DNA from 3 places in the Sedimentibacter sp. zth1 genome. Region 3 is predicted to be linked to each of the others. Evidence: riboswitches for the same ligand, from Rfam matches in the RefSeq annotation. Region 3 holds a riboswitch; each other region holds the start of a gene.
The links. Region 3 has a riboswitch for cobalamin ahead of JYG23_RS11765 (ABC transporter substrate-binding protein). Riboswitches for the same ligand answer to the same signal wherever they lie in the genome.
Positions count from the first base shown of each region.

Region 1 (7,893 bases), 600 kb from region 3:
TAGTATCAAGACCTTCATTTGAAGATGGAAATAAGGAAGTAACTATTACTTTATCAATATCTAAAGATGGAAGTAGCATGGTTTTATCAAAATTATTTAAGCTTAATGTTATAGCATTAACAAAAGAAGAAACAGAACTTACAAATGCAGATTTCAAGAAAGCACTTGAACAATGCACAATTATAGATGCAGCAGGTGGAAGTTTTGATATTAATAATATTAAAAATAAAAAATTAAAGCTTAATCTTCCAGAAGATAGAAAAGTGAAAGGTACTTGGGAAGTAGACACTGGTATAAATGTGAGTGGCGGGACTGCATTTAAAATAGCAACTGTAAAACGTCCATCAATGGGAGAAGAAGATATACCAGTTATATTTACATTGACATTATCACATGTTGAATCTGGAAAGGTGCTTGTAAAGACATTCAGTGGTACAATTAAAGCTGAAACAGAAGCAGATAGAGAAAATGAGCTTTTAATGTTAAAAAAAGCATCTGAAAAAATTGGCGAATTTATCAAAGGTGAAAATACATCTTTAGATGCTGTTATGGTAAATATGAAAAGACCGGATAGTGTAGCATATTTATCAGATGGTAGCTTTTTATTCAATGAAAATGGATTCAATATGCCAGTTGACATTAGTTTTAATGGTTTATATTATGGAGAATCATCAAAATATTTAAGTTCAAATTTATCATTAAAAAAACGCCCTGATTTTGGTAGTGAAAATGTTAAAGTAAATATTACAGCAGTTTTAGAAAGTAATAATTACGGATATCCATATATTAAATATGAATACCCAATGGAAATAACAATAAAGGCGTATACTAATTTATTGAATAGTATTAATATTGATGGAGTTGAATTAAAAGTTCCAAGTAATGAGGATATAGTTGAGGCTGAAATATTAGATACTAAAGAAGAAATTTCTTTGAGTGCAATTCTTGTAGATCCTACAGCTACAATGAAATTAAACGGTGAAGTTTTAGAAAATAAAGAAGAAAAAACTATATCAGTTATAGATAATGAACAAGTACAAATAACAACAAATGTTAATGATAATGAAAAAACCTATACAATTAAGTTTGTTAAAGTAAAACAAGAGGAAGTAACAGTTGAATGGCCGTCATTTAGAGGAACATTAAACAATATGGCTATTGTCAATTGCAATACACCAAGAGTTTCAGGTGAAGCAAATTTGGAATGGTCAAGTAAGTTGACAAGTAATTGGACTGAAAATTCTAGCAACATTATTATTGCAGAAGATTTTATATGGGTTGTAATAAAAAATGAATTAGTTAAGTTTGATAAAGACGGTAATATAATAGAAAAAATTTCATTATCGTCAAATGCAGCATACAATACTTATATTACATACGGCGATAGAACAGTATTTGTTGCATTTGAAAATGGTATAGTAGAAGCAGTAGATACAGTTTCTATGAAATCAAAATGGGTAAGCAAAGCAGTTGCAGATGGACATGATGTAGCAACACCTATTTTATACAATGAAGGATATGTATACGCGGGTACTTCAGAAGATAGGGAATGTACAAATGGATATTACTTCTGTATATCAGCAGAGGATGGAAGCTTGAAGTGGAAAAATCAAAGTGAAGGCAAAGGATATTATTGGGCGGGCGCACTAGCAGTATCAGATGCTATTGTATATGGAAATGATGATGGATTATTATTGTCAGTGAATGCTCTAACAGGAGAGACAATAGATAGCTATCAAGCAGATGGAGCTATACGCTCATGCGTTTCTACTACTAATGGTACACTTTATTTTACTACTAAAAATGGAAAGCTTTACTCAATAAAAATAAATAATGATGGATTATTTGATGAGAGCACTGCAAAATCAAGTAAAATATCAATAAATGCTACACAAAGCACAAGTACACCAGTTGTATTTAATGACAGAGTGTATGTAGGAGCAGTAAATGCTGACAATACGGGTGCTATAGGTGTATTAAACGCAACATCATTAGAGCCAATATATGAAGCTGAATTACCAGCGAATGTGCAATCTTCAGCGCTTTTGACAACAGCATATGATGAAGCAGATAATGAAAAAATATATGTTTATTTTACATATAATAAAACTCCAGGTGGCATAGTAGTTCTTGAAGATTTTGAAGGTAATAAAACTCCAATAATCAGTGAATTATATATTCCAGAAAAAGAGAAACAGAATTATTGTATAAGTAGTATAATTTCAGATTCAAATGGAACAATGTACTACAAAAATGACTCTGGTTATATGTTTGCAATTGACAAAAAAGATGCAGAAGGTAGTCCTGTAAACTTTATTGTTAATCCAAGTGATGCAATAGTAGTTTTGAAAAACAGTAATGAAGAAAAAATAAATGAGATAACAAAAAATACATTTGATTTAAAAGCTGGAATATACAACTATGTAGCCTCAAAAGAGGGTTATAAGGATGCATTGGGAAGCTTTGAAATTATTGAAGAAGATAGCATTTCACATAGCATTAAGAATGTATTTGTAGTATTGAGTAAAGATGATACTGAAAAACCAACACCGACAGAAGAAATAACAGTTACATTTACATTAATAGGTGATAAAAAGCATAAATCTGGACAGCAATGCTCAAAAGAAATATGGATACCACAAAAGACATACAAAGTTCCAAAAGATTCAACAGTAAAATACTTGACAGATAAAATATTGATTGAAGAAAATATACCATTTACAACAAAAGATAATGGAACATACATATCATCAATAAATGGACTTGCTGAATTTGATAATGGAAAGAATTCAGGATGGTTGTATTCGATAAATGGAACACATGAAAATATAGATGGATATTCAATACAAATATTAAAAGATGGTGATGCTATAGTATGGCATTATACAAGTGAATATACACAAGAAGAAGGCATGGATAGTTGGGTTGAAGACAGTAGTTCAACTACAATAACAGAGGCAACAGTAATCGAAGAAACAGCTAACGTTACAGCAACAACACAAGCAGAAGTAGACAATGATGGAAAAGCAACAGCAACATTAACAGAAAAAGAATTAACAGAAGCTATAACTAGTGTTGTAGAAGCAGCTAAAAAAGCAGGTGAAAATACAAAAACAGTAGTAACAATAGATGCTAAATCTGATTCGAAAGCTAAAGAAGTAGAAGCTAAGTTGCCAGTAAAAGCACTAAAAGAAGCAGAAAAGCAAAATGTAGATGAAATAAAGATATCATCTCAATTAGCAGAAATAACATTAAATAAAGAAACATTAAAATCAATATTGAATCAGTCGAAATCATCAGAGATATCAATTAGTGTAGCGAATGTTGAAAAAGAAACATTAAAAGAAGTAGCAAAAACTATAGTAGGAGATAGACCAGTATTTGATTTTAACATATCATCAGGAAATAAAAAAATATCAAGATTTGATGATTATGAGATAAAATTAGGAATTCCATATATTCTAAAAGCCAATGAAAATCCAGAAAAAATAGTTATTCACTATATAGATGATAATGGAAATATTCAAACAATTAGAGATTGTAAATATGATAGCAAAACAAAAACAGTTAAATTTGAAACAGAACATTTATCATATTATGCTGTTGGATATGAGCCATTTGAGGATATAGCAAATCATTGGGCGAAGGAAGCAATAAACTATGTTTATTCTAAAGGTTTGTTCAATGGATCAACAGATGATGAATTTAGTCCTAATCAGTCAATGACAAGAGGAATGTTTGTAACAGTTTTAGGAAGATTAGCAGAGGCTGATACAAGTTATACAGCAACAGGATTTAGCGATGTATCACAAAATGAATACTATGCACCATATATTAGATGGGCATTAGATAATAAGTTGGTTAGTGGAAAGAGTAGTAATACATTTGCACCAAATAAAGATATAACTAGAGAAGAAATGTCTGTTATATTAGCAAACTATGTTGAAATGCTTAGCAAAGATGTAACACAGGAACCAAAAGATTTTGCAGATGAAAAAGAAATAAGTTCTTGGGCAGAAGATAGTGTTAAATTAATACAATCCTTAGGATTAATACAAGGAAAAGATGGAAATAAATTTGATCCTAAGTCAACAGCAACAAGAGCAGAAGTAGCTGTAATTTTTCAAAGACTTACAACTAAATAGTAAATAGATTTTTAAAAGTAATGTTGGGATATTTATTATCTTGACATTATTTTTTATGTATTAAGAAAATTCTACAAATCTATGACTTGACTATTAATATATGTACATATATAATGTAATGGTAGGATTTTAAGTAAATATATAACAATTAAATATCTATTATATAGGTTTGAATACAAATTACGTATTCAATTAAATGGAAAGAGGTGAAAATCCTCTGCGAGCCGGTCACTGTAATGCTAAATTAATTTTGTAATTCTATTGCTAAGCAATAAGATGGAGAAATTAATAAAGCTAAGTCAGACACAGCCTAATAATTTTGATACATACTCTATTTTCCATGGACTAAAATAGATTATAATAGCGAGTATTAAACAGCTGTTTTTATAAGTAAATGGAAAACAGCTGTTTTTTTTGTGAATAAACAGATTTGTGTTTTAGTTGTATCATAAAAAAGTTGCTACGTAACTCCGCGTATATAAAAAAGATAGGTAAACTATCACATAAAAAATAAAAGAGAAAGAAAATAAAAAATGGAGGAATGAAGATGAAAATCATAAAAAAAATATTGAGTATTATGCTGATGTTAAGCATAGTAATAAGCTCATTATTGCCTATATATGCAGTGCAGATAAAGGAACCTTCTGTTGAATTAGATAAAGTCATAGAGAATACTGCTAAATATGTGCTTGATTGTGCTAAAAAACTTAAAAATGATGAAACACTTGGAGAATGGACAATAATATCATTAATTAGAGCTGGAATAGAAGTTCCAGAGAAATATTATGATGATTACTATAATAACTTAGTTAAACAACTTGAAGAAAATGATGGTATCTTGCATAAAAGAAAGTATACAGAATATTCAAGAGCTGTGTTAACTCTTACTGCTCTTGGCAAAGATCCTACAAATGTTGGAGGATACGATTTGACTGAAAAATTGGCTGAATTTGATAACCTTGTATGGCAAGGTATAAATGGAGCTGTGTGGGGACTTATTGCGTTAGATAGTGGAAATTATGATGTTACAAATACAGGCAATATAAAAAATGTGACTACAAGGCAAAAACTTGTAGATCATATACTAAGCAAGGAAATAAATGGTGGAGGATGGTCTATGGGAGAGAGCAATCCAGATACCGATGTTACTGCTATGGTTCTTCAATCTCTTGCGAATTATGTTGACCAAGAAAAAGTAAAAGATGCTGTAGATAGAGGTTTAGTTGTTTTATCTAACAAAATGAATAATGATGGTGGATTTGAAAGTTGGGGAAATAAAAACTCTGAAAGTGCAGATCAAGTTTTGGTAGCACTTTGTAAACTTAATATAGATCCTAAAATTGACGATAGATTTGTAAAGAAAAACGGAAGTTGGGTGGTATCAAATATCATAGATGATTTTTATATACCTGAAACAGGAGGATTTAAGCATGTAAAAGAATATGGTATTGATGGCATGGCTACAGATCAAGGTATGTATGCGATGGTTGCCTACAGTCGTTTTTTAAAAGGACAGACATCGTTGTATGATATGAGTGATGTCGAAAAAAAATACGAAGAAAAAGTATTACCTAAAAAAAATACAGAACCAAAGATTGAATATAAAAATAAATTTACAGATATAGATAGTAGTTCAGAGAAGGAAGCAATTATTGGGCTTAATGCTAAAGGAATAGTTAATGGCTTTAATGAAAATACATTTAATCCAAAGGGTTATGTTACGAGAGCTCAATTAGCAACAATGCTAGCTAAAGCTTTATGTCTTGAAGAAATTGAAATTGAAACCTTTGAAGACGTAAAAGATTCTGATTGGTTTTCAGGATACGTTGGAGCAGCACATCAGATGGGAATAATAAACGGATATTCTGATAAAGTATTTAAACCTAATAATAATGTTACAAGACAAGATGCTGCACTTATGATTGCAAGAACAGCAGAAATTTTAGGAAAAAATATGTCTATGGAAAACTATGAAATAATAAATATAATGTGCCAATTTACAGACTACATAAAATGTGCTGACTGGACTATTGAGTCTGTTGCAGCGTGTGTAAAATATGGATATATTCCTGATGATGAAATGGAGATTTATCCTGAAAGAAATGCTACTAGAGAAGAAATAGCAGGAATGATATTTAGAATGATTGAAAATTAATAGGTGAGAATATAAATGAAAAATAAAAAAATATGGATAGGTATTATATGTGCTTTTTTAATCATATGTATAGCATGTATGTTTCAAGTTATTAAAGAAAACAAGCAGGAAAATGAAAGAAAAATTGTTATTAATGAAAAAACAGGTATGGATGAATATAACACATCTCCTGTTCCAGAAGGTAAGCCCGCTCCTGTTGAGTGGCAAGATGCAGTTATAAATGCAGATAAAAAATTGAAATGTACTTTATCTGTATCGTGTGAAACTATACTTGATAACAAAGATAAGTTAAATCCTGATAAAACAGATATTGTTCCTGACGATGGGATAATATTTCCTTCAACTGAAGTAGTATTTTACGAAGGAGAATCTGTTTTCAACATCCTTTTAAGAGAAATGAAAAGAAACAAAATTCATATGGAGTTTGTAATGACACCAATATATAATTCAAATTATATAGAGGGAATAGCAAATCTTTATGAATTTGACTGTGGAGAATTAAGTGGATGGATATATAAAGTAAATGGATGGGTTCCAAACTATGGATGTAGCAGATATGTATTAAAAGACGGAGATATAGTTGAATGGGTATATACTTGTGACTTGGGTAGGGATGTAGGAGCTGAATTTATAAAACCAGATAAGTCTGAAAAATCTGAAGAGTAATTTAATAAACAAAATAAATAATATGAGGAGAAAATAAATGAAGGATGCATTTAGTACATATCACCCAATATTAAATTTTGGGTATTTCACATTTGTCATACTTGTAAGCATGTTTTGCATGCATCCTGTTTTTTTAACAATATCTTTTATAGGAGCATTTATATATTCTATAAAGCTAAATGGTAAAAAGGCTGTTAAATTTAATTTATTATGTGGAATTCCAATACTTGTAATTTCTGCTATAGCTAATCCATTGTTTGTACATGAAGGAGTTACAATTTTAACATATTTTAGTTCCGGTAATCCTTTAACTTTAGAATCAATAGTATATGGTATTTCAACTTCGGTTATGCTTGTATCGGTCATAATGTGGTTTAGCTGTTACAATAAAATAATGACTTCGGATAAATTTATATATATTTTTGGAAAGATAATACCAGGTATGTCATTAATTTTGTCTATGATATTAAGATTTGTTCCTAAGTATAAATCACAAATAAAAATAATATCGAAATCTCAAAAATCAATTGGACGAGATGTTTCAAATGGGAACATCATTCAAAGGTCAAGATATGGGTTGAAAATACTTTCTGTGATGACTACATGGGCATTGGAAAATGGAGTAGAAACTGCAGATAGTATGAAGGCAAGAGGATATGGATTAAAAGGTAGGACAAACTTTTCAAATTTTAGATTTGATTCAAGGGATAAAAAATTTACTGCTTTAGCACTTTGTCTTGTTGTTACATTTTTAATTGGGATATATAGTGGATGTGGAAAAATTAGATTCTATCCTAGCATAGTAATATCATCTGAAAATTTACAAAGCGTGCTTACATATACTAGCTACGCATTGTTTTGCATAATACCTGTTGTAATAGACATAGTGGAGGAAATTAGATGGAAGCGTTTAAGATTGAGAATTTA
Region 1 covers NZ_CP071445.1:1,852,147-1,860,039, reverse strand. The annotation lists gene JYG23_RS09110 (immunoglobulin-like domain-containing protein) at 1-4,145, shown strand, start outside; cobalamin riboswitch at 4,294-4,474, shown strand; gene JYG23_RS09105 (S-layer homology domain-containing protein) at 4,693-6,300, shown strand; gene JYG23_RS09100 (DUF4430 domain-containing protein) at 6,316-6,966, shown strand; gene JYG23_RS09095 (energy-coupling factor transporter transmembrane component T) at 7,004-7,893, shown strand, end outside; gene JYG23_RS09090 (ABC transporter ATP-binding protein) at 7,867-7,893, shown strand, end outside.
Region 1: linked by a shared signal. The riboswitch ahead of JYG23_RS09105 (S-layer homology domain-containing protein) and the one ahead of JYG23_RS11765 (ABC transporter substrate-binding protein) in region 3 are both predicted to bind cobalamin.

Region 2 (7,893 bases), 850 kb from region 3:
GGGAGCGTTGCAAAACTATTTTAGAAATAGTTTTGCAACTTTCTTTTTTTGAAAATTAATACAAAAAAGAATAGCTATTGCTAAACTATATATTTTAGTTTTGCAATAGCACATTTTCTATCTATTGTTATTTTGCAATAAAGTACGAATATCGCCAATCATGTACAATGAACCTACACATGCAATAATATCGTCCTTGTCTATCTTATCAATAATAGGTAATATTTCTTCATATTTTTCTATTGCAGTTACCTTTGTTTTAGTACCTCTTTTGACAATTAAATCCCTTAAATCTTTGCAATCCATTGCTCTAGCAGGATTATTTGGAGTAAGTGTATAAATTTGTTCTGAAATATCAAGCAAGTAATCAATTACATCAATTGGATGCTTATCCTTTAACATTCCATAAAACAAAATAATTTTTTTATCCTTAAAATATCTTTTTATAGCCTTTTGAAAATATTCAACACCATTGATATTATGTCCACCATCTAGTATAATTGTGGGCTTTTTTCTTATAATTTCAAATCTTCCGGCAAATTTAGAGTTGAGCAGACCTTCTTTTACGCTTTTTTCAGTTATAATGAAGCCTTCTTGTTTTAGAAGCTCTAAAACTTTTAAAACTGTGAGGCAGTTATAAGCCTGATGTTCACCAAGCATATTAATTTTAAAATTATCTAAGTTGAAAATTCTTTTATCTATGTAGTTTAGTGTTTGACCTTCTATGGTAGAATCTAATATTTTTATGTTATTTGAGTCTAATTCATATATATTAGAATGTTTTTTTCTTGCTTGTTCCTTAACTACATCAACAACATTTTTACCCTGAGGATAAACAACTACTTTGCTATTTTCTTTTATTATTCCAGCTTTTTCAAATGCAATTTTTTCTAGTGTATCACCTAAATATTCAGTATGGTCATAGCTTATAGATGTGATAACAGAAATTAAAGATGATTTGACTACATTTGTAGCATCAAATCTACCACCAAGTCCAACCTCTAATACTAAAAAATCAATGTTTTGTTCTTCAAAATATTTAAATCCTATGGCAGTAACAACTTCAAATTCTGTAGGATGATTATAGCCCTCAGAAAGCATGATATCAATTTTGTCTTTTATAAGAGTAGTTATTTTTGCCAATGAATCTCTATTTATTTGTTTGTTGTTTATTTGTATTCTTTCTGTAAACTCTTGCAAAAATGGACTTATAAATAATCCAACTTTATAACCACTCTTAACTAAAACATTATGTATCATATTGCAAGTAGAACCTTTTCCGTTTGTGCCTGCAACGTGTATTATTTTATATTTATCTTGAGGATTTCCTAATAATTCAGTAAGTCTTTTAATATTTTCAAGACCAAGTTTTGAACCGAATTTGTATGTATCACTTATATATTTTAAAGATTCTTCGTAATTCATTTTAGTACCTTCCTTATAATATAATTAAATCGTAACAATTATTATAATAGTGCATTTTATTTGTTTTTGCAATATAATTTATAGTAGATAAAATAAATAATTCAAAAATAAAATTTATAATTATAATACAAATAGATGAAATATATTGTATTTAGTTTTATAAAATATACTACTTGCAAAATAAATATATATATGGTATGCTTTACGTGAATTAAATAATTATAGGTGTTTATAAAACATAATAGGGAAAATGGTAAATGCCATTGCAGCCCCCGCTACTGTAAGTGAGTACAAATTTTACAAACCACTGTTTTGAAAATGGGAAGGGTAAAATGAGGATGATCCGCGAGCCAGGAGACCTACCTATAATGAGAATTAGCCTTCGGTGGGAAGGTGTGATGATAGTATAATTGTGTACTTTTATCCTAACCCAACAAGGTTAGGATTATTTTTTTAGAGGAAGGTATATTATGAAAATTACAAAAAAAGTTTTATGTATTTTATTAGCAGTATGTATGATTATAACATTTGCTGCTTGTACGAAAACAAATGACAATGGTAGTGAAAATCAAAATAACGATCAAACTAACAATGTAGGTGAAGAAAGTAAAAGTGTTTATCCATTAACATTTAAAGATGATTTAGACAATGAGGTAACCCTTGAAAAGGCTCCAGAAAAAATCGCATCTGGTGCTCCATCTATTACAGAAACAATATATGCGATTGGCAAAGATAACTTATTAGTTGGAGTTACTGAATACTGTAATTATCCAGAAGATACAAAAAACAAACAAGTTATTGGTGGATACACTGGACCGAATATTGAAAAATTATTAGAGCTAGATGTTGATTTGTTTATCTCTGATAAAATTAAAGACGATGATTTAAAAACATTAAAAGACGCGGGTATTCAAGTTGTTATAGTAAATGCAAAAGGATATGAGGATACTTTTAAAAAGATTGAATTTATCGGAAATATGCTAGATGCAAAGGACAAAGCTATAGAACTTGTAAGTGCGATGAAGGATAAGGAAAAAGAAATATTAGACAAAATTAAAGGTGAAGATTCAAAAACTGCTTTTTATGAGGTTTGGAATGATCCACTTCAAACTGCAGGGCCTGGAAGTTTTATTGATGATTTAATTACTTTAGCAAATTGTGAAAATATTGCACATGATGCTGAATCAGCATATGCAGAATTTAGTTTAGAAAAATTAATAGAGGAAAATCCACAAGTATATTTATCAGCTGATGATGGATTTAAAACAGTTGATGATATAAAAGGAAGAGTTGCATTTGAAGAAATAGATGCAATAAAGAATAATCAAATATATCTTTTAGATCAAGATATATCATCAAGACCAGGACCAAGAATTGTGGAAGCATTAGAATTAGTTGCAAAAGCAATTCATCCAGAAGCATTTAAATAAAATAAATTAACTTATTAGCTAATTATTAAACTCCCTATTCCAAGCTAATAAGTTTAATTTTTTTTTAAGAAGAGATATATTTAAATTTTAGCAAATTGCTTATATAATATAAGTGGGACGTGATAAAATGAAAAAAAATACTAAATTAATTATTCTGATATCGATTGTAGTATTATTTTTAACAGTATTAATTTGTAGCTGTATTGGTGCTGCAAATATAAGTATTGGAGATTCATTTAAAATTATAATAAATAAAATTTTAGGTCTTGAAAAAAACTTAGTAGATATGAAATCTTCTACTATAACAATAATATGGAAGGTTAGATTTCCAAGGATTTTGGTATCGTTAATAGTGGGTGGTGCCTTATCTATAGCTGGTGTTACATACCAAGGACTTTTAAAAAATCCTATGGCAGATCCATATGTTATTGGTGTATCATCGGGTGCTGCTTTTGGTGCAGCTATCGGTATAGCATCGCACATAACATTTAAATTCTTTGGATTATCAATAATAACTATATTAGCTTTTTCATGTGCTGTTGGTGTTATGTTCTTGGTATATTCTATTTCAAGAATTGGTAAAAAAGTGCCAATAACTACTTTGCTTTTAAGTGGTATTGCAGTAGGAAACTTTTTAACAGCCTTTACATCTTTGATAATGATTTTTGCAGGTGATGATTTGAGTAAAATATACTTTTGGACTATGGGTTCTTTTTCTGGTAAAGGTTGGTCACAGCTAGTAACAATTTTGCCTTATGTACTTATAGGATTTGCAATATTATTTTATTATTCAAAAGACTTAAATTTAATTTTACTTGGCGAAGAAACAGCAAGCAATTTAGGAGTGAATGTTGAAAAGGTTAAATTGATTTTATTAGTAACAAGTACTATAGTTACAGCATTTGTAGTTTCTATATCTGGTATAATTGGATTTGTAGGACTTATAATTCCTCATATAACTAGAATGATTATTGGACCTGACCATAAAAAGTTATTTCCACTATCATTTATTTTTGGAGCAATACTGATGGTTATTTGTGATACTCTTGCAAGAAGTGTCTTCTCACAAGAAATACCTGTTGGTTTAGTTACTGCAATACTTGGCGGTCCTTTTTTTGTTTATTTACTTAGAAGTAAAAAAAGAGAATTATTTTAGAGGTGTAAAAAGTGGAAAATGTTATTGAAGTTAAAAATATATCAGTAAAATATGGTACTACAACAGTTTTGAATAATATTAGCTTTGATGTACAAAAAGGCGAATTTTGCACCATAATTGGGCCAAACGGAGCTGGAAAATCTACAATACTTAAAAGTATTATGAAAAATATAGACATTGAGTCTGGTGACATTTTAATTAATCATAAAAGTATAAAAAATATTTCACACAAAGAAAAAGCATGTATGATTGGGTTTGTTCCTCAGGAGTACAATATAAGCTTTAATTTTAATGTGTACGATATTGTTGCAATGGGAAGAAATCCATACACTAAAAAATTTGGTAAATCACAATACGACGATAAAAAAATTATACAAGATGCATTGATTAAAACATCTACATTTTACTTGAAGGACAAAAATTTTAATGAACTTAGTGGTGGTGAAAAGCAAAGAGTCATTATAGCAAGGGCACTTGCACAGCAAACTAGTATTTTGGTATTGGATGAAGCTACATCAAATCTTGATATACATCATCAGTTAGATATAATAGAATTAATATATTCTCTTAATAGAGAGGATAATTTGACAGTTTTAACTATTATGCATGATTTAAATTTATCTAGTAGATTTAGTGATAAAATTGTTTTGCTGAGTGACGAAGGTATTGTAAAAATAGGCACGCCAGATGATATAATAGATGAAAGTGTATTGAGGCAAGTATATGATATGGAAATGCTTGTTAGAGAAAATAAACTTTTGTCTTGTAAGGAAGTCGTTGCTCTTAGAGCTAGAAGGGCTAAGGACGATAAGAATAAAAATATTCACGTCATCTGCGGTGGAGGAACAGGAGAATATATAATTCAAAAGCTTTATTCTGAAAGATATAATGTTAGCTGTGGTGTTTTAAATGATGGAGACAGCGATTTAGAAATATGTAAAAATTTAAGTATTAGATATGTTAAAGAACTACCTTTTACATCATTTAGTAAAGAGAGTATAGAAAAAAATAGAGAATTAATAAAAAAAAGCGACATAGTAATTTTAACGGATGTTGCAATAGGTGAAGGTAATTTTGAGAATATAGAAATTTTAAGCTATTTAGATGATAAAAAAATTATAATTTTATATAATAGCAAAAGAGATTTTGTAAACGGAAAATGTGAAGAAATACTTGGAAAAATAAAAAGCAAAAAAAATGTTTGCGTTGCAATGAATTTAAAAGAGCTATTCAATTTAGTAGAAGAAAAGAATTAGAAACAAAAAAACTAATAATCCAATTAAAATAAAATGATTATTAGTTTTTTATTGTCTATGTCTTAAAAACTGAAATTTAGTTAATCAAACCACTTAATACACCTTGTTTGTTTTCTATTTGTATTTTTGACCATAATTCTGCATCAAGAATATCGTTAATTGATTCAACTTTTTTTACAGAATGTTTTGTCATAAGAACTTCTATTATTTTAGGAATATCCAAAAATTTAACCTTCCCTTCTAAAAATAGATTAACTACAAGTTCATTGCTCGCGTTTAAAATTGTAGGAAGTGTTCCTCCTATCTTTAGTGCATAATAAGCAAGATCTAAACACCTAAATGTTTTTTTATCAGGTTCTTCAAAGGTTAAGTTTTTTATTTTGCTAAGTGATAATGTTTCATAATTATTTTTTATCCTTTTAGGATAAAAAAGAGCATATTGAATTGGAATTCTCATATTTTGTAAACCCATTTGTGCTAAAGTCGAGTGGTCACAATATTCAACAGCAGAATGTATTATACTTTGTGGATGAACCACTACTTCAATTTTTTCTTCAGGAATATTAAATAAATATTTTGCTTCAATTACTTCTAATCCTTTATTCATCAAAGTGGCTGAATCTATAGTTATTTTTCTACCCATTTTCCAAGTTGGGTGGTTAAGTGCGTCATCTAATGTTACATTTTCTAGTTCTTTTTCACTTTTACCTAAAAAAGGTCCTCCTGATGCTGTTAATATAAGTTTGTTGATGCTTTCATGCTTGTTTCCTTGTAATGCTTGAAATATAGCACTATGTTCGCTATCAACAGGTAAAATTGTAGCTTTGTATTTCTTAGCTAAGTGCATGATATACTCTCCACCCGTAACAAGTGTTTCTTTGTTGGCTAAAGCGATAGTTTTACCTAGTTTTATAGCTTCTATTGTTGGTCTAAGACCAATCATACCTGATATGCCAGTAACAATAATATGTGCTTGAGAATGTGTTGCTACACTTATCAATCCATCCATACCAGTTACAATTTCAGTTTTACAAAATTTAGGCAATATGTTTCTTAGCTTTATAGCATTTATCCCATTCATAACTGAACATACTTCAGGGTTAAACTCTAGAATTTGCTTTTTCAATAATTCAATATTGCTATTACCTGAAATAGCACATACCTTTACTTTGTCCAGGTTGTCTCTAACTACATCTAATGTCTGTGTACCTATAGAGCCTGTCGAACCCAAAATGCTAATACTAATCATATTTTTATGCACCTCTTTGCTGATTTCTATTTATTTTTTGTGTATACACCACATTATTATACTATAATGTTTCTTTGAAATCAATTTTTAGTTAAAAAACTTGTATTATTCATATAAAATTATGTATAATATATAAAAGCTTTTACATTATTGGGGGAGAAAATTCAATGTTAAAAAAATATTTAATTGTAAATAAAGAAATTTTACCAGATGTTTTTGATAAGGTGATAGAGGCTAGAAATTATATAAATGATGGAACTGTAAAGAGTGTAAGCGAGTCAGTAAAAAAAGTTGGAATAAGTAGAAGTACGTATTATAAATATAAGGATTACGTTTTTTCACCATCTGAAAATTCTATGGGAAGAAAAGCTGTTATTGCTTTGATGCTTACTCATAGAAGCGGTGTTTTGTCTGAAGTCTTAAATTTATTGTCAACTGTAAAGGCGAATATTTTGACTATGAATCAAAATATACCAATCAATGGTAAAGCTTCTGTTAATATATCCATTGATATGTCTGACATTTTGATTTCAATAGATGATTTAATTAGCAAGATAGAAGAAAAAGATGATGTAAATGGTGTTAAGCTACTATCTATAGAATAATAAAGGAGTATATTAAATGTATGGTCTTGTTTTAGAAGGTGGAGGAGCAAAGGGCGCATATCATGTAGGTGCATATAAGGCTTTGCTTGATTTAGGGATAAAAATAGACGGTGTTGCAGGAACCTCAATTGGAGCATTGAACGGTGCTGCTATTGTTCAAGGAGATTATGATAAATTAGTTGATATTTGGAATGAAATTGATTTAGAATCTCTTTTCGGATTTAATAAAGAACAAATAGAAAATGTAAAAAGTAAAAATTTTGCTGACATAAGTTTATCATATTTTGTTAATTTGTCCAAGAATATAATAACTAACAAAGGCTTGGATACATCAAAAATTAGAAAGCTAGTAAGTAGCTTCATAGATGAAGAAAAGGTTAGAAATTCAAAACTTGATTTTGGAATTGTTACAATTTCTTTAACCGATAAGCAACCTATAGAAATTTTGAAGGAAAATATTCCAAAGGGTAAACTCATTGACTATATACTTGCAAGTTCTAATTTACCAGTATTTAAAATGCAAAAAGTTGATGGAAAATTCTTTTTAGATGGTGGAGCATATGATAATTTGCCATTTGGGGTTTTGCAAAAAAAAGGATATAAGAATTTTATTGCAGTCAGAACATATGGAATTGGAAGAGTCAAAAAAGTGAATACTGATGAAATAAATGTTATATATATTCAACCTGTTGAGGATTTAGGCGGAATTTTAGATTTTGACGTACTTAAAGCAAAAACCAATATATCTTTAGGATATTATGATGCTATGAAG
Region 2 covers NZ_CP071445.1:164,457-172,349, forward strand. The annotation lists gene JYG23_RS00865 (folylpolyglutamate synthase/dihydrofolate synthase family protein) at 118-1,425, opposite strand; cobalamin riboswitch at 1,632-1,807, shown strand; gene JYG23_RS00870 (ABC transporter substrate-binding protein) at 1,896-2,855, shown strand; gene JYG23_RS00875 (iron ABC transporter permease) at 2,983-4,011, shown strand; gene JYG23_RS00880 (ABC transporter ATP-binding protein) at 4,023-5,267, shown strand; gene JYG23_RS00885 (1-deoxy-D-xylulose-5-phosphate reductoisomerase) at 5,344-6,516, opposite strand; gene JYG23_RS00890 (ACT domain-containing protein) at 6,684-7,121, shown strand; gene JYG23_RS00895 (patatin-like phospholipase family protein) at 7,138-7,893, shown strand, end outside.
Region 2: linked by a shared signal. The riboswitch ahead of JYG23_RS00870 (ABC transporter substrate-binding protein) and the one ahead of JYG23_RS11765 (ABC transporter substrate-binding protein) in region 3 are both predicted to bind cobalamin.

Region 3 (7,893 bases):
GATTAGGAATAGGCAACTTTACAATGTATGCAAATACAACTTTAAATTTTAGTACAGCCATTGCTGATTGTTTAAGCTGTTATGTTGGTATATCTCAAAAGTGTAGATATCTGGAGCTATATTTAGAATTTGAAGGTTTGAAATCAAAAAAAAGCATAGGTGAAGAAGCAACAAAAAGTATAAGTGATTTTACTATAGAATTTAAAAATGTTGGTTTTAAATATCCAAGGAGTAAAAATTATACATTAAAAAACATCAATATTACAATAAAACCAGAAGAAAAACTTTCAGTTGTAGGTCTAAATGGAGCTGGTAAAACAACATTTATTAAGCTTCTATGCAGATTATATGAAGTAACTGAAGGAGAAATTTTACTAAATGGCGTAAATATACAAAAATATGATTACGATGAATACATGGACCTATTATCTGTTGTATTTCAAGATTTTAAGCTTTTTGCTTTTACATTGAAGGAAAATGTAGGATTATTAGGTTGGGATAACATAGATGATAAAGAAATAAAAGGCGTTATAGAAAAAGCTGGTTTGGGCAATGACTTAAATAAATTGAGCAAAGGTATATACACTACTGTTTATAAGATATTTGATAAGTCTGGAATAGAGCTCTCAGGCGGACAGTCACAGAAGCTTGCTATAGCAAGAGCAATATATAAAAATGCTCCAATTGTTGTACTGGATGAACCGACAGCAGCTTTAGATCCATTTGCAGAATTTGAGATATATAGCAAGTTTAATGAGCTAGTTGGTGGAAAGACAGCAATATATATTTCTCACAGATTATCTAGCTGTAAGTTTTGTGATAACATAGCAGTATTTAAGAACGGAGAAATAGTTGAATACGGCAATCATGATGAATTAGTTAATGAGCATGGACTTTATGAAGAAATGTATATGGCACAGGCACAGTATTATGTATAGTAAATATTTTTGAAATAGATATTCTAAAAAGCAAACTAACTTAACTACTTAGTTTGCTTTTTTGTATTTATCTTTTACTTGGTAAGTAGTTTTTTATAGCTCTTATCAATAGCTATTGCACCAAGTGGCGCTGTTATTAGAATAGAAATTACAGCCATAGTTAATACAATTTGCCCACAATCTAGTCCCATAGCTAGTGGAACAGCACCAATTGCAGCTTGCACTGTAGCTTTAGGTGTATATGCAATCATACAAAATACACGTTCTTTAAAAGTTAAATTAGTTTTAATTAGACATAAAGAAACTCCAACAATCCTAAATACAAGTGCAAATAATACGATGATTATTCCATAAAAGCTTGCTGACATAGCATATTTTACATTTACACATGCGCCTACAAGGACAAATAGAAGTATTTGACCAGCTATCCATAGGTTATTGTATTGTGAGCATAGTTTTTTTGAGAGTATTGGTTGCTTGTAATTAATTGTTATACCCATACTCATTATAGCTAATAGTCCTGAAACTGGAACAATACCATTTAATCTGTTTTCTAACTCTACAAGTAGAAATGAAACGCTTAGTACAATAAGCACTTTCACTATTTCGTTCATATTTATTTTTTTGAACAATGAATAAAGAATAAATCCTGCTACTATTCCTAATACTATGCCAAGTGCTATTGAGATAGGTATTTGAAAAAGGACACTAGCACTAACAGCTTTGCCTCCTACTATTGAAGAAAGAGCAGTAAATAAAACAATAACAAACACATCATCCATTGAAGAACTAGCAATGATTAGTTGAGGTATACTTTTATTTGTTCCCCAACGGGTGTCAATAAATTTTATCATCCTTGGAACAACAACTGCTGGAGAAACTGCAGCAACAACAGTACCTATCAGGGCTGCCTCTTTTAACTCTACGCCCAAGAGTATAGGGGCAATTATAATTATACCTAAAATTTCAAAAGAAGCAGGTAAAAAAGACATTAGAATTGCTGGCCTACCTACCTTTTTTAAATCTGAGATATTTAAGGTTAAACCTGCACGAGTAAGAATAATTATCAAAGCAAATTTTCTAAGTTGTGCAGATATAGAAAGTATAGAATTATCCAACAAGTTAAAGCCATAAGGACCAATCAGTATACCTACCAAAATCATTCCAAGCAAACTAGGAAGATTAATTTTCTTAAATAAAGCTGAAAAAATTAAACCGAGTAAAAAAATCAAAGCTAAACTGTAAAGCATTTAAATTCTCCTTTGTCTAATATAGTATATGTTTTATTGTGAAATTATATAAAAAAGTTGCTACGCAACTCCTAGTATATAAAAAAAGCTGATAATTTCTACAATAATAATTGCAGAAGTCATCAGCGGTTAAGCAGTTTTGGATATTCCAAGGGAGAACTTCATTCCCATCAAACACTCATTTAGAATAGCAAAAGTAAACAAATTAGTCAAGAGTAATTTAATATTAATATAAATTTAATAAAATTATAATATATTTATATTATTAATTATTGCATAATATAAATATGAATAAAATAAGAACAAAAATGTAATACTAAAGATAAAATAACAATATTTAGGAGGGCGTATGAAAAATTTTGCTTATTATTCAAAGTGGGCTTTAAGGATAGGAATTGGAATTGCTTTTATCTATAGCTTGATTATTAGAAATTGGATTGGCATAGCGGGTGGTCTTGCAATATTTTTATCTACATATATCATAGATTACATAAATAGAAATAGAAAAGTTATTAGTGATGACTTAGTTTCCCTATATAGCATTTTCTGTATATTTGCAGTGGTTATTGGAGTAATGTTTAATTTTTATGATGTTATTTCATGGTGGGATTTATTGATGCATGTATTTTCAGGAATTATACTTGCTATTGTAGGTAATTCATTATTAAACAGTCTCTTAAAAGGTAAAAAAACAAATCCTACTATTAGATTTTTCTTTTTACTTGGATTCGCATGTATTGGAGGGGTAGTTTGGGAGATATATGAATTTGCAGTAGACAATATACTTTCTATTGATACTCAACGTGTTGCTACGACATTAGTTAATGATACTATGAGTGACTTAATAACAGATGTAATGGGTGGACTTTTAGCATCTATATATTTTGCAGCTTTTGACAAAAGAGGTATCTAGCTTTCCACTAATGTTGACTTTGTATAAACAATATGCTAATATTTACCGTAAATATACAAGCTATAACTTTTAGGTTATAGCTTTTTTTATTTTAATAAAATAGGAGATAAGCAATGAAATTATATGTTGTAGGTTTTGGAGCGGGTGGTTATGAAAACATGACTATTCAGGCAAAAGATGCATTGGAAAATAGTGATATTATAGTTGGATATACTGTTTATACAGGTTTATTGAAACCATATTTTGGTCATAAACAATTTTATGAAACTCCAATGATGAAGGAAATAGATAGATGTAGGTGGGCTATAGAAAAGGCTGAAGAAAACAACATAGTTTCCATGGTATGTAGTGGTGATAGTGGTGTTTATGGTATGGCAAGCTTGATATATGAGCTTGTAGGAGAAAAGGGTGATATTGATATAGAAGTTATATCAGGAGTAACAGCTGCGCTAAGTGGAGGAGCTGTTTTGGGAGCACCTTTGACGCATGATTTTGCTGTAATTAGCCTGAGCGATTTACTTACTCCTAAACAACTAATATATAAAAGAATAGAATGTGCTTCAATTGCTGATTTTGTTATTTGTATTTATAATCCATCAAGCAAAAAAAGATCAAGCTACTTGCAAGAGGCATGTGATATTATGTTAAAATATAAATCGGAAGAAACAGTGTGTGGATTTGTTAAAAATATTGGTAGAGATGGAGAGAAAAGCACAATTGTATCATTGAAAGAGCTAAGAAATGTTAATGTAGATATGTTTACAACTGTTTTTGTAGGAAATAGTCAAACTAAAGTAATTAATGGTAAAATGGTTACTCCAAGGGGGTATAACTCAAACAAAAGATAGATATATTGACATAAAAATGTTTTTGTGGTATATTCATTCAGTAAATAAATAAAAAATAAAATATGGTTTTTTAAAGAACGACATCTTTAATATTTAAGGGAATTCGGTTAGATTCCGAAGCAGCTTCCACTACTGTAATTGACGAAAAAAGAGTAATAAGTCATTGGGTTAAAAACCTGAGAAGGCACTCTTTAGTGATACATTAGTATCTATATCATAAGTCAGGAGACCTACCATGTTTTGTCGGTTTTAAGTATTCCGGGAAGAGGGAAGAAAGGTCCGTTATTGTAAATATTAATATTTTTTAGTATGTACAAAATATAACAGATACATTTGAACTTCCATTTCTTTTGAAATAGAAGTTTTTTTATTTTTATCCTTACTCAATGGGAATTTAAACTGATAATATTAAACTATAATACATAAGGAGATTAAAATGAAGAAAAAAAGTTTAAAATTAGCAGTAGTATTTTTGTTAATAACACTACTATTGGTAGCATTTACAGGATGCACTAAAAATGAGGATGCAAATAACGATGCATCAAATAATGTAAGTAATGAAAACAATAATTCTAAAACTAATAATGATGGAAAAGAAGAAGATTATAATGGAAAATTAGTTTTTGATCATTCGATGGAACTAGTTTATGCTAAAAACTTTTCAGTAGATTACTATAAGGGTGGTTACAAGCTTATAAAGGTTTGTGATGGAAGACAGTTTTTAACTATACCAGAGGGTATGAATGTGCCAGCAGATATAGAAGAAGGTGTTGTAACATTACAAATGCCTTTAGATAATATGTTGATATCATCTACACCAACTATGTCACTTATAAATGGTCTTGATAAATTAGACAAAGTATCTTTAGTTACTACAAAAAGATCGTCTTGGTACATAGATGAAATTGGAAAAGCAATTGATGATGGCAAAATTGAATACATTGGTTCGTATAAAGCACCAGACTATGAAATGATAACAGCTAAACAACCTCCATTTGCAGTATTTTCAACAATGCTTTTAAGAGTGCCAGAGGTTGCAGAAAAATTAGATGAATTAAAAATACCATATTTACTAGACCAAGCTACATATGAAGAGCATCCAATGGCAAGAGTAGAATGGGTAAAATTATATGGTGCATTATTAGATTGCGAAGAAATAGCTGAAAAACATTTCAAAGAACAAGTTGCATATGTTGAAAATTTAGATTTAGAAACAGAAGATCCTGAAACAACAGCAGTTTTCTATATAACTTCAAAGGGAACTCTTTATGCTCGTAGGGGTGGAGATTATATGGCAAAAATGGTTGAGTTAGCAGGAGGTAAATATATATTTGCTGATATGGAACCAGATAAAACTGGAGCTCAAAAGATGGAATTTGAAGAATTTTATGCAACAGCAAAAGATGCAGACAATATTATATATATTTGGAGTTTAGGCGGAAAACCAGAAACAGTAGATGATTTTATAGCAAAAAATGAATTGTTTAGTGACTTTAAAGCTGTAAAAGAAGGAAACGTATGGTGTACAACACCAAATTACTTCCAAATTTCAAATGTGTTAGGTTATATGATTAAAGATATAAATGAAATGCTATCAATAGATGATAATTCTGTAAATGAATTAACATATTTATTTAGATTGCAATAGGTTGACAATATGAAATCAGTTGTACGTTATCAGATAGTATTTATACTTTTAGCTATATTATTTTTTGTTGCAATAGTTATGAATGTTAACACAGGAAGTGTAAATATATCACCATCAGAAATAGTTAAAATTATATTGTTTCGTGCTAATGAAGGTTCAATTGAAAGTAAAATAATATGGAGTATAAGACTCCCAAGACTGCTCGGAGCAGCAGTTCTTGGGGGTGCTTTATCTGTTTCAGGATTTATGCTACAAACATTTTTCAGAAATCCAATTGCAGGACCATTTGTGCTTGGAATTTCTTCGGGAGCAAAAATGTTTGTAGGTTTTGTTATGCTTATAATGCTTCAGTATGTAAATAGTATTTCTCTTACAATGACAGTAGTAGCATCATTTGCTGGTTCTATGCTGTCAATGCTTTTTGTACTACTTTTTTCTAAAAAGGTTCGGAACATGTCAATGCTTTTAGTTGTTGGAATAATGATTGGATATATTTGTTCTGCTGTAACTAATTTTTTTATAACGTTTGCAGTAGAATCAGATATAGCTAATTTAACTCATTGGGCTATGGGTAGCTTTTCGGGAATGAATTGGGACAATTTAAAAGTAGCATCTATAGTAGTAGCAATATCATTGATATTAGCAATGATATATTCAAAGCCAATTGGTGCGTTCCAATTAGGAGAGGGCTATGCTCAAAGCATAGGTATTAACATAAAAAGTTTAAGGGTTATACTAATTATATTATCAAGTATTATGTCAGCATGTGTTACAGCATTTGCCGGTCCTATATCATTTGTAGGAATAGCAGTTCCACATATAACCAAAATGATGTGTAAAACTACTAAGCCAATTGTTATCATACCAGCATCTTTTTTATGCGGTGCAGTATTTTGTATGTTTTGTGATTTAATAGCAAGAAGTGCATTTGCACCGGTGGATTTAGCAATAGGTACAGTTACAGCAGTTTTTGGAGCACCAGTAGTTATATGGCTAATGCTTAGTAGACAAAGGAGAGTGTAATATATGACTGAAAATTATTTTTTTAGGACAGAAGATTTATGTGTTGGTTATAATAATATACCTTTAATTAATAATATTAATATAAAAATAAAAAAAGGCGAGATATTAACACTTATAGGACCTAATGGTTCTGGAAAATCTACTATTTTAAAAAGTATAACAAAGCATTTGTCAACAATAAAAGGAATTGTATACATAGATAAAAATAGCTTAAATAATATGACTAATAAAGACTTAGCTACAAAAGTGGCTGTAGTTTTAACAGATAAAATAAGACCTGAAATGATGACATGTGAAGATATTGTTGCGTCAGGACGTTATCCGTATACGAATTATTTTGGTAAATTAACAAAACAAGATGATGAAATTGTATGTGATTCATTGAAAAAGGTGCATGCGCTTGATTTAAAAGATAGAGATTTTTTATCAATAAGTGATGGTCAGAGACAGCGTATTATGCTTGCTAGAGCAATATGTCAAGAACCTGAAATTATAGTTCTTGATGAACCTACATCATATTTGGATATAAAGCATAAAATAGATTTGCTAGATATATTAAGAAATATGTCGCGCGAAAAAAATATTACCATTATAATGTCATTGCATGAAATAGATTTAGCACCGAAAATATCGGATAAAGTAGCGTGTGTAAAAGGTGATAAAATATCTAGATTTGGTACACCCAAAGATATATTTAAAGAAGAAATAATAAATGAATTGTATGGATTAGATAATAGTTCATATAATATGTTGTTTGGAAGTGTTGAATTACCTAAAATAACAAGTGATAAAAACGTTTTTATTGTAGGTGGAGAGGGTAAGGGTATATTATATTATAGAGAATTACAAAAAAAACGTATATCGTTTAATACAGGTATACTTTACGAAAACGATGTGGATTTTCAAGTAGCAAAATCTTTAGCTAAAAAAATATATTCTTCAAAGGCATTTGAACCAGTATCAAAAGAATTGATAAATGAGGCGAAACAAGCTGTTGTTAAGAGCACAGTATTAGTAGACGTTGGGGCACATATTGGTCTATATAATCAATTTAATCAAGAGCTTATTGAAATTGCTAAACAAAATAGAATCCCAATATTTTATGATGTTGAAAAGGTGGTAGAATATCTTAATGAAAAATAATAATATACCAAGAATTATGATTGCCGGTACATCAAGTAATTGCGGTAAAACTACTGTAACTGTTGCATTATTGCAAGCACTTGTAAATCGAAAACTAAAGGTGTCATCTTTTAAATGTGGGCCTGATTAT
Region 3 covers NZ_CP071445.1:2,452,024-2,459,916, forward strand. The annotation lists gene JYG23_RS11745 (ABC transporter ATP-binding protein) at 1-938, shown strand, start outside; gene JYG23_RS11750 (cation:proton antiporter) at 1,013-2,188, opposite strand; fluoride riboswitch at 2,295-2,366, opposite strand; gene JYG23_RS11755 (hypothetical protein) at 2,538-3,101, shown strand; gene cobJ (precorrin-3B C(17)-methyltransferase) at 3,215-3,949, shown strand; cobalamin riboswitch at 3,996-4,202, shown strand; gene JYG23_RS11765 (ABC transporter substrate-binding protein) at 4,386-5,597, shown strand; gene JYG23_RS11770 (iron ABC transporter permease) at 5,607-6,620, shown strand; gene JYG23_RS11775 (ABC transporter ATP-binding protein) at 6,624-7,763, shown strand; gene JYG23_RS11780 (cobyrinate a,c-diamide synthase) at 7,753-7,893, shown strand, end outside.